2 regions of the Marinobacter qingdaonensis genome follow, and region 1 is predicted to be linked to the other one. Evidence: predicted binding sites of a transcription regulator. Region 1 holds the regulator's gene; the other holds the start of a gene.
What was found. Region 1 encodes FliA, which starts transcription of late flagellar genes. Its sites were predicted from a motif close to CTAAAGTTTNNNNNNNNNNNGCCGNTAA; they were not measured.
Positions count from the first base shown of each region.

Region 2: U5822_RS09865 (methyl-accepting chemotaxis protein) is a predicted target of FliA. The motif match lies at 2,529-2,556, and genes of this name have one in related genera.

Region 1 covers NZ_JAYDCJ010000003.1:2,074,000-2,079,423, reverse strand. Annotated here, with positions in the region: gene U5822_RS12760 (chemotaxis protein CheA) at 1-311, opposite strand, end outside; gene U5822_RS12755 (protein phosphatase CheZ) at 329-1,114, opposite strand; gene cheY (chemotaxis response regulator CheY) at 1,135-1,518, opposite strand; gene U5822_RS12745 (RNA polymerase sigma factor FliA) at 1,681-2,424, opposite strand; gene U5822_RS12740 (MinD/ParA family protein) at 2,455-3,267, opposite strand; gene flhF (flagellar biosynthesis GTPase FlhF) at 3,372-4,658, opposite strand; gene flhA (flagellar biosynthesis protein FlhA) at 4,719-5,424, opposite strand, start outside.
Region 2 covers NZ_JAYDCJ010000003.1:1,470,927-1,476,350, forward strand. Annotated here, with positions in the region: gene U5822_RS09845 (MFS transporter) at 1-649, opposite strand, end outside; gene U5822_RS09850 (DnaJ C-terminal domain-containing protein) at 843-1,814, shown strand; gene U5822_RS09855 (chaperone modulator CbpM) at 1,830-2,189, shown strand; gene U5822_RS09860 (DUF6435 family protein) at 2,222-2,395, opposite strand; gene U5822_RS09865 (methyl-accepting chemotaxis protein) at 2,621-4,561, shown strand; gene U5822_RS09870 (NAD(P)H-dependent flavin oxidoreductase) at 4,589-5,424, opposite strand, start outside.

The DNA of each region.
Region 1 (5,424 bases):
TCAAACATGGCGTTGACGTGGTCCAGGGCCTCAAGCACCACGTCCATCAGTTCCGAGTCCACCTTGCGCTTGTGGTTGCGCAGGGTGTCGAACACGTTTTCCGCGGAATGGCAGCAGTTCACCAGGGCTTCCAGCTGCAGGAAGCCGGCGCCCCCCTTGACCGTATGGAAACCCCGGAAGATGGCGTTGAGCAGATCGCTGTCGTCCGGATTTTGCTCAAGATCTACCAGCTGTTCGGACAGCTTTTCGAGAATCTCGCCTGCTTCGACCACGAAGTCCTGCAGAATCTCTTCATCAGCATCAAACGCCATGCGTCATCCTCATTTATTCAGAAACCGAGACTGGACAACAGGTCGTCGACATCGTCCTGTCCCGAGACTACATCTTCACGTTCGTTGGCCTTGATCTGTGGCCCGACGCCCTGCTCGGCCGATACCTCGGACTCTTCGATCTGGTGCACCGTGCCGGTGAGCTGGTCGACATGACTGGCCATCACCACGAGGCTGAGCATCTGCTCCTCCACCTCTTTCACCAGGGCCGTGACCTTCTGGATCACCTGGCCGGTGAGGTCCTGGAAATCCTGGGCCAACAAGATCTCGGACAGGTTGTTGTACATGGTGCCCGCATCGGTCGACAGGGACTCGAAGAAGCGATCGATGCGACCGTACAGTTCGCGGAACTCGGCCGGCTGCATTTCGCGTCGGCGCAGCCGGTGCCACTCGTCCCGCAGGGCGGTTGCCTCGTCCCGGACCTCGTGCGCCACCGGCATGGTCTCTTCCACCAGATCCATGGTGCGGTTGGCGGCCTGGCTGGTCATCTGCACCACGTACTCCAGACGATCCGAGGCGTCGCTCATTTTCGACAGGGCTTCCTGCTGTTCGGCGCTGCGCGGGTCAATCTGGAAGTTGCGAATGGCTTCGTGGAGGCTCCGGGTCAGACGCCCCACTTCGCGGTAGAGACTCTGGTCCCTGACCTCACTCAGTTCGTTGATCACGGTCATGGCCTGGGCAAAGTCCCCGGCCTGGACACTATCGGCCAGCTCCGCACTCTGACGCTGGAGCTTTTCCGTCACCTCCGGATCGAGGCTTCGATGGTTCTTGCTGGTATCGCTCATGAGAGCCATCCGACCTCTGGTTACTGGATGCGTTCGAAGATTTTCTCGATCTTTTCCTTGAGCACGGCGGCGGTGAACGGCTTGACCACGTAGCCGTTGACGCCGGCCTGGGCGGCCGCCACGATCTGGTCACGCTTGGCTTCCGCGGTCACCATCAGAACCGGCAGGGTCTTCAGGCTCTCGTCGGCACGCACGGCCTTGAGCAGGTCGAACCCGGACATCCCCGGCATGTTCCAGTCGGTGACCAGAAAATCGTACTTGCCGCTCTTCAGCATCGGCAGTGCGGTGTTGCCGTCATCCGCCTCATCGGTGTTGCTGAAACCCAGATCACGCAGCAGGTTCTTGATGATCCGTCGCATCGTGGAAAAGTCGTCCACGATGAGGATTTTCATGTTCTTGTCCAATGGGACCTCCAGTTAGTAACACCCGGAATTCGTTTGACCTTTAAGCACAACATCTAGCAGGCCGCGGTTTTGACCACTTATTGTCTGTTCTTTGCTGTCCATGTAAAGCATCGGTTACCAAAAACTACAGAGCTCCATGAACGGGACACACGGGCGGCAAACCTAGTCGTCGGTGTCCTGGCGCCAGCCGGCCAGTCGCCCCCGCAACCGTAATGCCGCCTGACTGTGAATCTGGCTGACCCTGCTTTCACTCACCCCAAGCACCGCCCCGATTTCTTTCAGGTTCAGTTCTTCCTGGTAGTACAGGCTCAGCACCAGTTTTTCCCGCTCCGGCAGGTCTTCGATCGCCTCGGCCAGATTGCGCCGGAAGGCGTCAGACGCCAGGCCATCGAGCGGATTATCACTGGCCTCTGCCTCTTCTATCGGCAGCTCTCCGGATTCATTAAGCTCATCGAGGCTAAAAAGTCGTCCGCTGTTGGCATCGGACAGGGAGGCGTGGTACTCGGACAGCTCTATGCCCAGCTCCTCGGCCACCTCGTGGTCCTGGGCTTCACGGCCGAGACGATCCTCGACCGCCTTGATGGCCTGGGAGATGCGGCGGGCGTTGCGGTGAACCGACCTGGGCACCCAGTCGCCCTTGCGGATTTCATCGACCATGGCGCCGCGGATGCGGATACCGGCGTAGGTTTCGAAGGTGGCACCCTTGGTGGAGCTGTAGCGTTGGGCCGCCTCGAGCAGACCGATCATGCCGGCCTGCATCAGGTCTTCCAGCTGCACGGAGGCCGGCAGCCGGGCCATCAGATGGAGGGCTATTTTCTTGACCAGCGGGGCGTGCTCCTCAATCAGCTGAGCAGCGCCGGTCGTGCCAGATTGCTGGTAGATTCCCAGATTTTTCGCCAATGTCATGTATCCGGTGTTGTTTTGACTGGATCAGATTCAGACTTCGACGAGCCGCTCCACGAAGAATTCGAGATGCCCGCGAGGCGAGGAAGGCAGCGGCCAGTTGTCCACTTTGTCCGCCAGCGCCTTGATTGCCAGCGATGCCTTGGCCCGGGGGTAGGCATCGAGCACGGCGCGCTGGCGCTGCACGGATTTCTTGACGGCTTCGTCGTAGGGCACCATGCCCACGTACTGCAGGGCCACGTCCAAAAAGCGCTCGGTGACCCGGGCCAGCTTCTCGAACAGGTGCCGCCCCTCCTGCTCGTTGCGCACCTGGTTGGCCAGGATGCGAAAACGGTTGGTGCCGTACTCGCGGTTCATCAGCTTGATCAGGGCGTAGGCGTCGGTGATCGAAGTCGGCTCGTCACAGACCACGAACAGCAACTCCTGGGAGGCGCGCAGGAAGCTGACCACCGATTCCGAGATGCCGGCGGCGGTATCGACGATGAGCACGTCAATCTGGTCGCCCAGCTCACTGAAGGCGTTGATCAGGCCGGCGTGTTCCATGGCGCTCAGATGGGTCATGCGCTGGGTACCGGACGACGCCGGCACAATCTTGATGCCACCCGGGCCGTCGACCAGAACGTCTTTCAGGTCGCACTCGCCCGAGAGCACATCGGAAATGTTGCGGTTGGCGGTTATGCCGAGCAGAACATCGATGTTGGCCAGCCCAAGGTCGGCGTCCAGGATCACCACGCGCCGACCTTTCTGCGCCAGGGCGATGCCCAGGTTGACCGACACGTTACTTTTGCCGACCCCACCTTTACCGCCGGAAACCGCAATCACCTGTACCGGATTTGCTCTGCTCATGTTAATTCGTGTCTCTCGCCAATTGTTCCGAGGGCTCGTCTTATTATTAACGGCGCCGGTTGTGCACGCCGGATACTCCATCATCCGGTACGGGTGTGTCCAGCTCAGGCCCCCTCGGCAACCGATTGCTGTTGCTGCAGGCTCTTCAGGCGCTCAACCGCCAACCGTACCAGGGGAACTGCGTCTGCGTGATGCAGGTCCTCGGGGATTTTCTGACCGTCCGTGTAGTAGGCCACCGGCAACGCGGTTTCCATCACAAACCCCAAGGATTCGCCAAGTGTCAGGGCTTCGTCAATCTTTGTCATCACGCAGCCCGAAAGATTAGCCATCTTATAGCAATGCCACACGGATTTCATGATGCGCGGCTGGCTGGTGGCGGACACCACCAGGTGGGTCCGGATCTGGTGGTGACTGCGCGCCAGCTCGGACAATTGCTCCTGGTAGCCACGGTCGGAGCTGGTCAGGCCGGCGGTGTCGATCAGTACCAGGTGCCGGTCGGACAGCTCGTCCAGGATGTCGTCCAGGGTGTGGCTCTCGTCCACCACCCGCACCGGCACATTCAGGATGCGACCGAACACGAACAACTGCTCGTGGGCGGCGACCCGGTAGCGGTCGGTGGTCACCAGGGCCAGGGAGTCGGCGCCGTGCTTGAGCACGTACCGGGCCGCCAGCTTGCCGATGGTGGTGGTCTTGCCGGAGCCGGTCGGGCCCACCAGGGCGTAGACGCCGCCCTCATCCAGCCATTCCTGGCGCGAGGTGCGAACCCCGGTGGCGAGCATCTTCAAAGCCTGTTTCCAGCCGTCCTCCAGCCGCCCGCCCTGATGCCGACGGGACAGTGAGCCGGCCAGGTCGCTGCTCAGACCAAACTCCTGCAGCCGTTCGGCCAGGCGTTGCTGTACGGCGGAGCCGGCGGGCTTGGCGGCCTCGGCACCCTGGGCGCTCATCAAGTCACGCAGCGAACTGATCTCCGCCCGCATCTGGGCCAGTTCATCGGAATAGCCCTTGGTTACGGGCGCGGGCGCCGGCTCAACGGCCTCGGTCACGGCGGCCTCATGGAGCTCGGCAAACGAGGCCTCGGCGTAGCTCGCGCCCTGGCTTGCCCGCTTCTCCCGCACTTCGCGGATACGATCCCGGGACCGGCTAAGCTCGTCCTCGAGCCGGCGATGCTGGTCGGCCTGCATCTCAGCCAGGCGGGAGCCATTGGTGGCGGTTTCGGCCTGCTCACCCAGACGCTGGCGCGCCATGTTCTCGTCGTAGTCCAGGGCCGTCACGATTTCGACGCCGCCGTCCACCCGACGATTGGAAAGAATCACGGCATCGGGTCCCATCTGCTCACTGACCTGCTTCAGGGCCTCCGCCATGCTCTGAGCAAAAAACCGTTTTACTTTCATCTTGCCTCTTCCTCCACCGGCGGTGCCGCTCGGGCGCCGGTCGCGTTATGTTCGGTTCCGTTACTGGCCAACGGACGCCACGATCGTGATCTGTTTGTTATCCGGGATTTCCTGGTAGGAGAGCACGTGCAGGCGCTCGACCCCGTAGCTGGCAAACCTTGCCAGCACCGGCCGCAGCGGGCCGGATACCAGCAGAATCGCCGGTTTGCCGAGCATCTCCTGGCGCTGAACACTTTCCTGCAGGGAACGCTGCAGCTTCTCCACCATGTTCGGCTCCAGAACCAGTCCGATGTCGTCCTGACCGCCGGATTGTTGACTCTGCTGAACAGACTTCAGCAATAACTGTTCCAAGTCTGGATCCAGGGTGATGACCGGGATCTCGGCCTCATTGCCACAGATGCTTTGCACGATCATCCGCCGCAGGGCCTGACGGGCCACGGTGGTCAGCAGTTTCGGGTCCTGGCTCTTGGGGTGGACGTTGACGATGGCCTCGGCGATGGAACGCATGTCCCGGATCGGCACTTCTTCCTTCAACAGATTCTGCAGCACCTTGAGCAGCAAACTGATGGACACGGTAGTGGGCACCAGCTCCTCGGCCAGCTTGGGCGACACCTTCTCGAGCTGGTCCAGCCACTTCTGCACCTCCTCATGGCCGAGCAGTTCGTGGGCGTGCTTCTGCAGCACCTGATTCAGGTGGGTGGCGACCACGGTGCTGGCATCGACCACGGTGTAGCCCAGGGTCTGGGCCTGGTCTTTCTTGTCCGGC
Region 2 (5,424 bases), 600 kb from region 1:
TGCCGGCCCGGTTAAAGGCCCGGATTTCGCTCAGGGAACCCTGCCGTTGCTCGTGCGGGTCCGATGGCAGCACCGCGATCACCATGGTCAGCGTGACCACCGAGACCAGTCCGACGAACGCGTACACGTAGCGCCAGTCCAGCGACTGCCCGAGCCAGGCGGCCAGTGGATTGCCCAGCAGCAGCGCCAGGGTCAGCCCCATCATCACCTTGCTCACCGCCTTGGCCCGCTGATTGGCGGGCACCAGAGAGGCCGCCACCAGGGCGGCAACCCCGAAATAGGCACCGTGCGGCAGACCGGCCACGAAACGGGCGATCATCACCCCGGTGTAACCGTCGGCCAGGGCGCTGGCCAGATTGCCGACCGCGTAAAAGGCCATCAGCCCGATCAGCAACTGCCGGCGCAGGAAGCGGGCGCCGATGATCGCCAGCAGGGGCGCGCCGACCACCACCCCGAGTGCGTAGGCGCTGATCAGGTGCCCCACCTCGGGCTCGGTCACGCCCAGGTCCTGGGACACGTTGGGCATCAGGCCCATGATGGCAAATTCGCCGGTGCCGATGGCGAAACCGCCAAGGGCCAAAGCGAATTCGATCAGGAAAATCTGCACTCGGGTCATCGGCGTGCTGGTCAAAGGAACTCCAAAATTCAGGGCGTTAGGGCGAAACCTGTTATGTTCGCCCGAATCGCCGGGCATGGGTATAAGGGCAACCACTGCGATCGCGGCCAGGTTTCGGTGGCCGCCGGAGTAAAACCACCGCTTGTATTTCCGCCAACAGCGACAACTATAGGTTTTAGAGAACCGGTATCAGGGTTCAACCGTTGATCAGGTTTTGGGGAACAACATGGACTTCAAGGACTATTACGCCGCCCTCGGTGTGAGTGAGTCTGCCTCCCCCGAGGACATCAAGAAGGCGTACCGCAAGCTGGCCCGGAAATACCACCCGGACGTCAGTAAAGAAGACAAGGCCGCAGACAAATTCAAGGACATCGGCGAGGCCTACGAGGTCCTGAAGGACCCGGAAAAGCGGGCCGAATACGATCAGATCCGCAAATACGGCGCCCGGACCGACGGCTCCTTCCAGCCGCCACCGGGCTGGCAGAGCGCCTCCGGGTTCGGGGGCGGCGGCTATACCGAGGCCGACGCCCGGCAATTCAGCGACTTTTTCGAGGAGATTTTCGGTGGCGGCCATCGCGCCGGCGGCCAGGGCCGTGGCGGCTTTGGCGGTTTCGGGCAGAGCATGCGCATGCGCGGTGAAGACGTGCACGCCCGGCTCGCGCTGTTCCTGGAAGAGGTGTTCCACGGCTGTGAAAAACAGGTGTCCTTCACCGTGCACGAGCCGGACAAGCAGGGCCGCATCCGGGAGCGGCAGAAGACCCTGAATGTGAAAATTCCGGCTGGCATGCGCGAGGGGCAGCATCTGCGTCTCAAGGGCCAGGGCTCGCCCGGCTATGGCGGCGGCGAGCCCGGCGACCTGTTGCTGGAAATCGAGCTGGCGCCACACCCGGTGTTCACGGTGGAAGGTCGGGATGTGCTGGTCACCGTGCCCATTGCGCCCTGGGAGGCGGCCATGGGCGCCAGTGTGACCGTGCCCACCGTCGGCGCCAAGGTGAACGTCAAGGTGCCAAAGGGCTCCTCCAGTGGCCGCAAGCTGCGCCTGAAAGGCAAGGGGCTGCCCGGTAAGCACCCTGGCGACCAGATCGTGGTGCTGCAGATCGTTATGCCGGAGCAGCACAGCAAAGAGGCGGAAGGGCTGTACGAGCAGTTGGCCGAAGCGGAGAAACACTTCAATCCACGCAGCAGGCTGCATGTGTAAGCAGGGAGTGACACCATGGCGGGGAACAAATCGGTAGTGACCATCGATGTTGCGGAATCCAGGGCGACCTTCTCGCTCAGGGAGCTGTGCGAGCGGGGCGAGTGCCACGCCGAGCTGGTGCTGAAGATGGTGAGCTACGGCATCATCGAGCCGATCGAGCAGGCCCCGTCGGCACCGGAGCAGAACTGGGAATTCGATCTGGAGGCGCTGCTACGGCTGCGCAAGGCCATGCGCCTGCAGCGGGATCTGAAGATCAACCTGCCGGGCCTGGCCGTCTCCCTGGAGTTGCTGGATCAGGTCGATGCCATGCACCGGGATATCTTGCGACTGCGCCAGCAGCTTGCGCAACTGTCACGGGGGCTGGGCGACGAGTAGACGGCCAGAGTCATCGCCTTAGTGGCGGCCGATCACTTGCCATCGGACAGATTCTGGATCTCCCGGTAGATCTTGTCGGCTTCTTCCATCAGGTCACCGTGGGTCCGCAGATCGCCGTTGCGCTGGGCGTGCAGGGCTTTCTCCAGTTTTTCCTCGTAGGCTTTCTGAAGTTTTTTCTTGGGGTCGGCTTTGAACAGTCCAAACATACCCTGTCCTCATTGGCTAAATGTCTGAAGAATTACGGGGTCGGCGGGCAATAGTTCACCACGGCCCGCGAACCTCTGCAATGTCCACCCATGACCTGCAACAAAAGCCTACACAAAAACGCCCGCCCCATGGCTCACGTTTTGCTACAACTGGTCGTTACCCAAGGCAACGGACGCCCTAAAAGAATGAAGGACAGCACCGCATAACACGTTGACGGAGTCATTATGTCCGCACCCTTTATCAAACAGCTGGTCACAAGCCGGCTGCTGAGACCGGTTTTCCTGATCCTGGTTGTTGCCGGTCTGGTGCAGGTGGTGGTCAGCCAGTGGCTGATCTCGAATCAGGTCGAGCGCCTGGTGGACACGGCCGGATCGGCCCTGGAAGCCAGCAGCAATCAGGTCAGCGAATCCTTCGGTGAGACCCGGGAGGACGTCCGCGGGCGCCTGCAGGCCATGCGGGAGAAGACCATCGATGAACTCGCCAACGAGCTGACGGTGCAGCAGACCGAACAGCAGGAGCGGGTGGCCAGCAACGTGCGCACGGCGGTCATGGCCGAGGCCCAGGGTCTGGCCAATGTGCTGGCGGCGGTGGCGGCGCCGTTGATCTGGGACCGGGACATCCCGCGGCTGACCGACCTGGTGGAACTGGCCGATGCCCGGGAATCGGTGCTGTTCGCCATCTACTACGACCAGTACGGCGAGCGCATGACCCGGTACGTTGATCGAACCGACGACCGGGTTCGCACCCTGATGGAGCAGGGTGAGGGCCGCGGTGCTGCAAATCGGGTCCTCGACGCCGCCAGTCGCGACCCCAACGTGGTCATCATCACCGCGGACATCAAGCCCCAGGGCTCGGCCATCGGCCAGCTCAAGCTCGGGCTGTCGCTCGAGGGCATCAACCGGGATCTGGCCCAGCTGGAGCAGGAATTCAGCGCCACCATTGCCGGCAGCATCGATGCCTCTCGCCAGACCCTCGACGCCGCAACCGAGCAGGTCAACCAGCGCCTGCAGCAACAGCTGGCGGATATGGACGCCACCACCCAGGCGCGCATCCAGAGCACCGTTGAGTCCCTGAACCGGGAAGCGGCCAGCCTGTCCGCGGACCTGTCGCTGCTGACCATCGGCTCGGTGCTGGTGCTGATTCTGCTGGTTGCTGCCGTGCTCGGCGGCGGCCTGCTGCCCCGGGTGTTGCGCCTGAGTTCGGCGATCTGGGGGATTGCCGATGGCGAGGCCGACCTGACCCGCCGGGTCTCGCTGAAGGGCAAGGACGAGCTGACCGAGATGGCCCGGGGCATGAACCAGTTCATCGCCCGCATCCAGGAGCTGGTGTCCGATGTCAAAGCGTCGGCGGAAACCGCCGCCGGTCAGGCCCGGGAGCAGGGCGAAGTGAGTCGGGATGCGGTCTCGGCGGTGAACCACCAGCAACAGGAGGTGGCCGAGGTGTCGGACACCATGGCGGCCATGTCCCAGAGCATCTCCGAGGTGGCCGACAGTATCCAGGAAGTGGCCGGTTCGGTGCAGACCATCGGTGCCGAGAGCGAGGCGACCGCGGGCATCTCCCGGGATGTCCGGGACCGGCTGGCCGCGGTGGTGCGCAACGTCGAGCAGGCGGTGTCGGCGGTCAATGAACTCAACACCCAGAGCACGGAAATCACCTCGGTGCTGTCGGTGATTGGCGCCATCGCCGAGCAGACCAATCTGCTCGCCCTCAACGCCGCCATCGAGGCGGCCCGGGCCGGCGAGTCCGGACGCGGTTTTGCCGTGGTCGCCGATGAGGTGCGCACGCTGGCCAGCCGGACCCAGGAATCCACCACGGAGATCGAAGCCATCATCGAGCGCCTGCAGCGGGGCAGCCGGCAGGCGGTGTCGGTCATCGACCAGGTGTCCGGGCAGGTGGCCGAGTCTTCCACGGAATTCCAGAAGGCCGATGCCCATTTCGAGCAGATCAACCGGTTGTTGGGGGATTTGCAGGAGCGGGCGCTGACCATCTCCTCGGTGGCCGAGGAAGAAGGCCGCCACGCCGGCAAGGTCAGTGTCAGTGTCGAGGGCATTGCCCGCTCGTCGGAAACCACGGTGGACGCCATCCATCGCTCCGACACCGCCAGCCACCGGATCGGTGAGCTGCTGGCGGCGCTTCAGGCCAAGGCGTCGCAGTTCCGGGTCTGACCCACGGCAGGCTCCGGTTCGGGCGGCTCAGTCGAGCAGCCGGGCCCGGGCTTGCTGGTATTCGTCACTCAGTCGCTGCACCAGGGCCTGGACCGTCAGGACGTCGTGAATCTGGCTGACGCCCTGGCCCGCCGACCACACCGTCTTCCAGGCCTTGGCCTCGTCGTCCACCGGTTTCAGCTTTTCTCCGTAATCGATGTCGCCGGCCTGGTGCAGTTTGTCCATCGGGTAGCCAGCCGCTTCCAGGCTCTGGCGCATGAAGCTGGCGGGTATCCCGGACACCGCCGGGGTGTGGATGATGTCGGCGGACACGGCCTCAATGATCATGTTGCGGTAGGCGTCGTCGGCCTGGGACTCTTCGGTGTTGATGAAGCGGGTGCCCACGTAGGCCAGGTCGGCGCCGAGGGCCTCGGCGGCCAGAAGGTCCTCGCCGTGGGACAGGCCGCCGGCCAGCAGGATGAGGCCATCGAAGACCTCGCGGATCTCATGCACCAGCACGAACGGGTTGATGGTGCCGGCGTGACCACCGGCACCGGCGGCGACGGCAATGATGCCATCGACCCCGGCCTCGGCCGCCTTGCGGGCGTGCTTCTGGTTGGTGACGTCGTGAAACACCAGGCCACCGTAACCATGGACCGCGTCCACCACCTGGCTGGCCGCACCGAGGGAGGTGATCACGATGGGCACCTCATGCTTCACGCACAGCTCCAGGTCCGCCTGCCAGCGCGGGTTGGTCCGGTGCACGATCAGGTTCACCGCGTAGGGCGCCAGGGTCGACTCCGGCTGGTCCTGGCGCAGGCGCGCCAGTTCCGTGTTCATCTGCACCAGCCAGGCCTCAAAGCCCTCGCTGGTGCGCTGGTTCA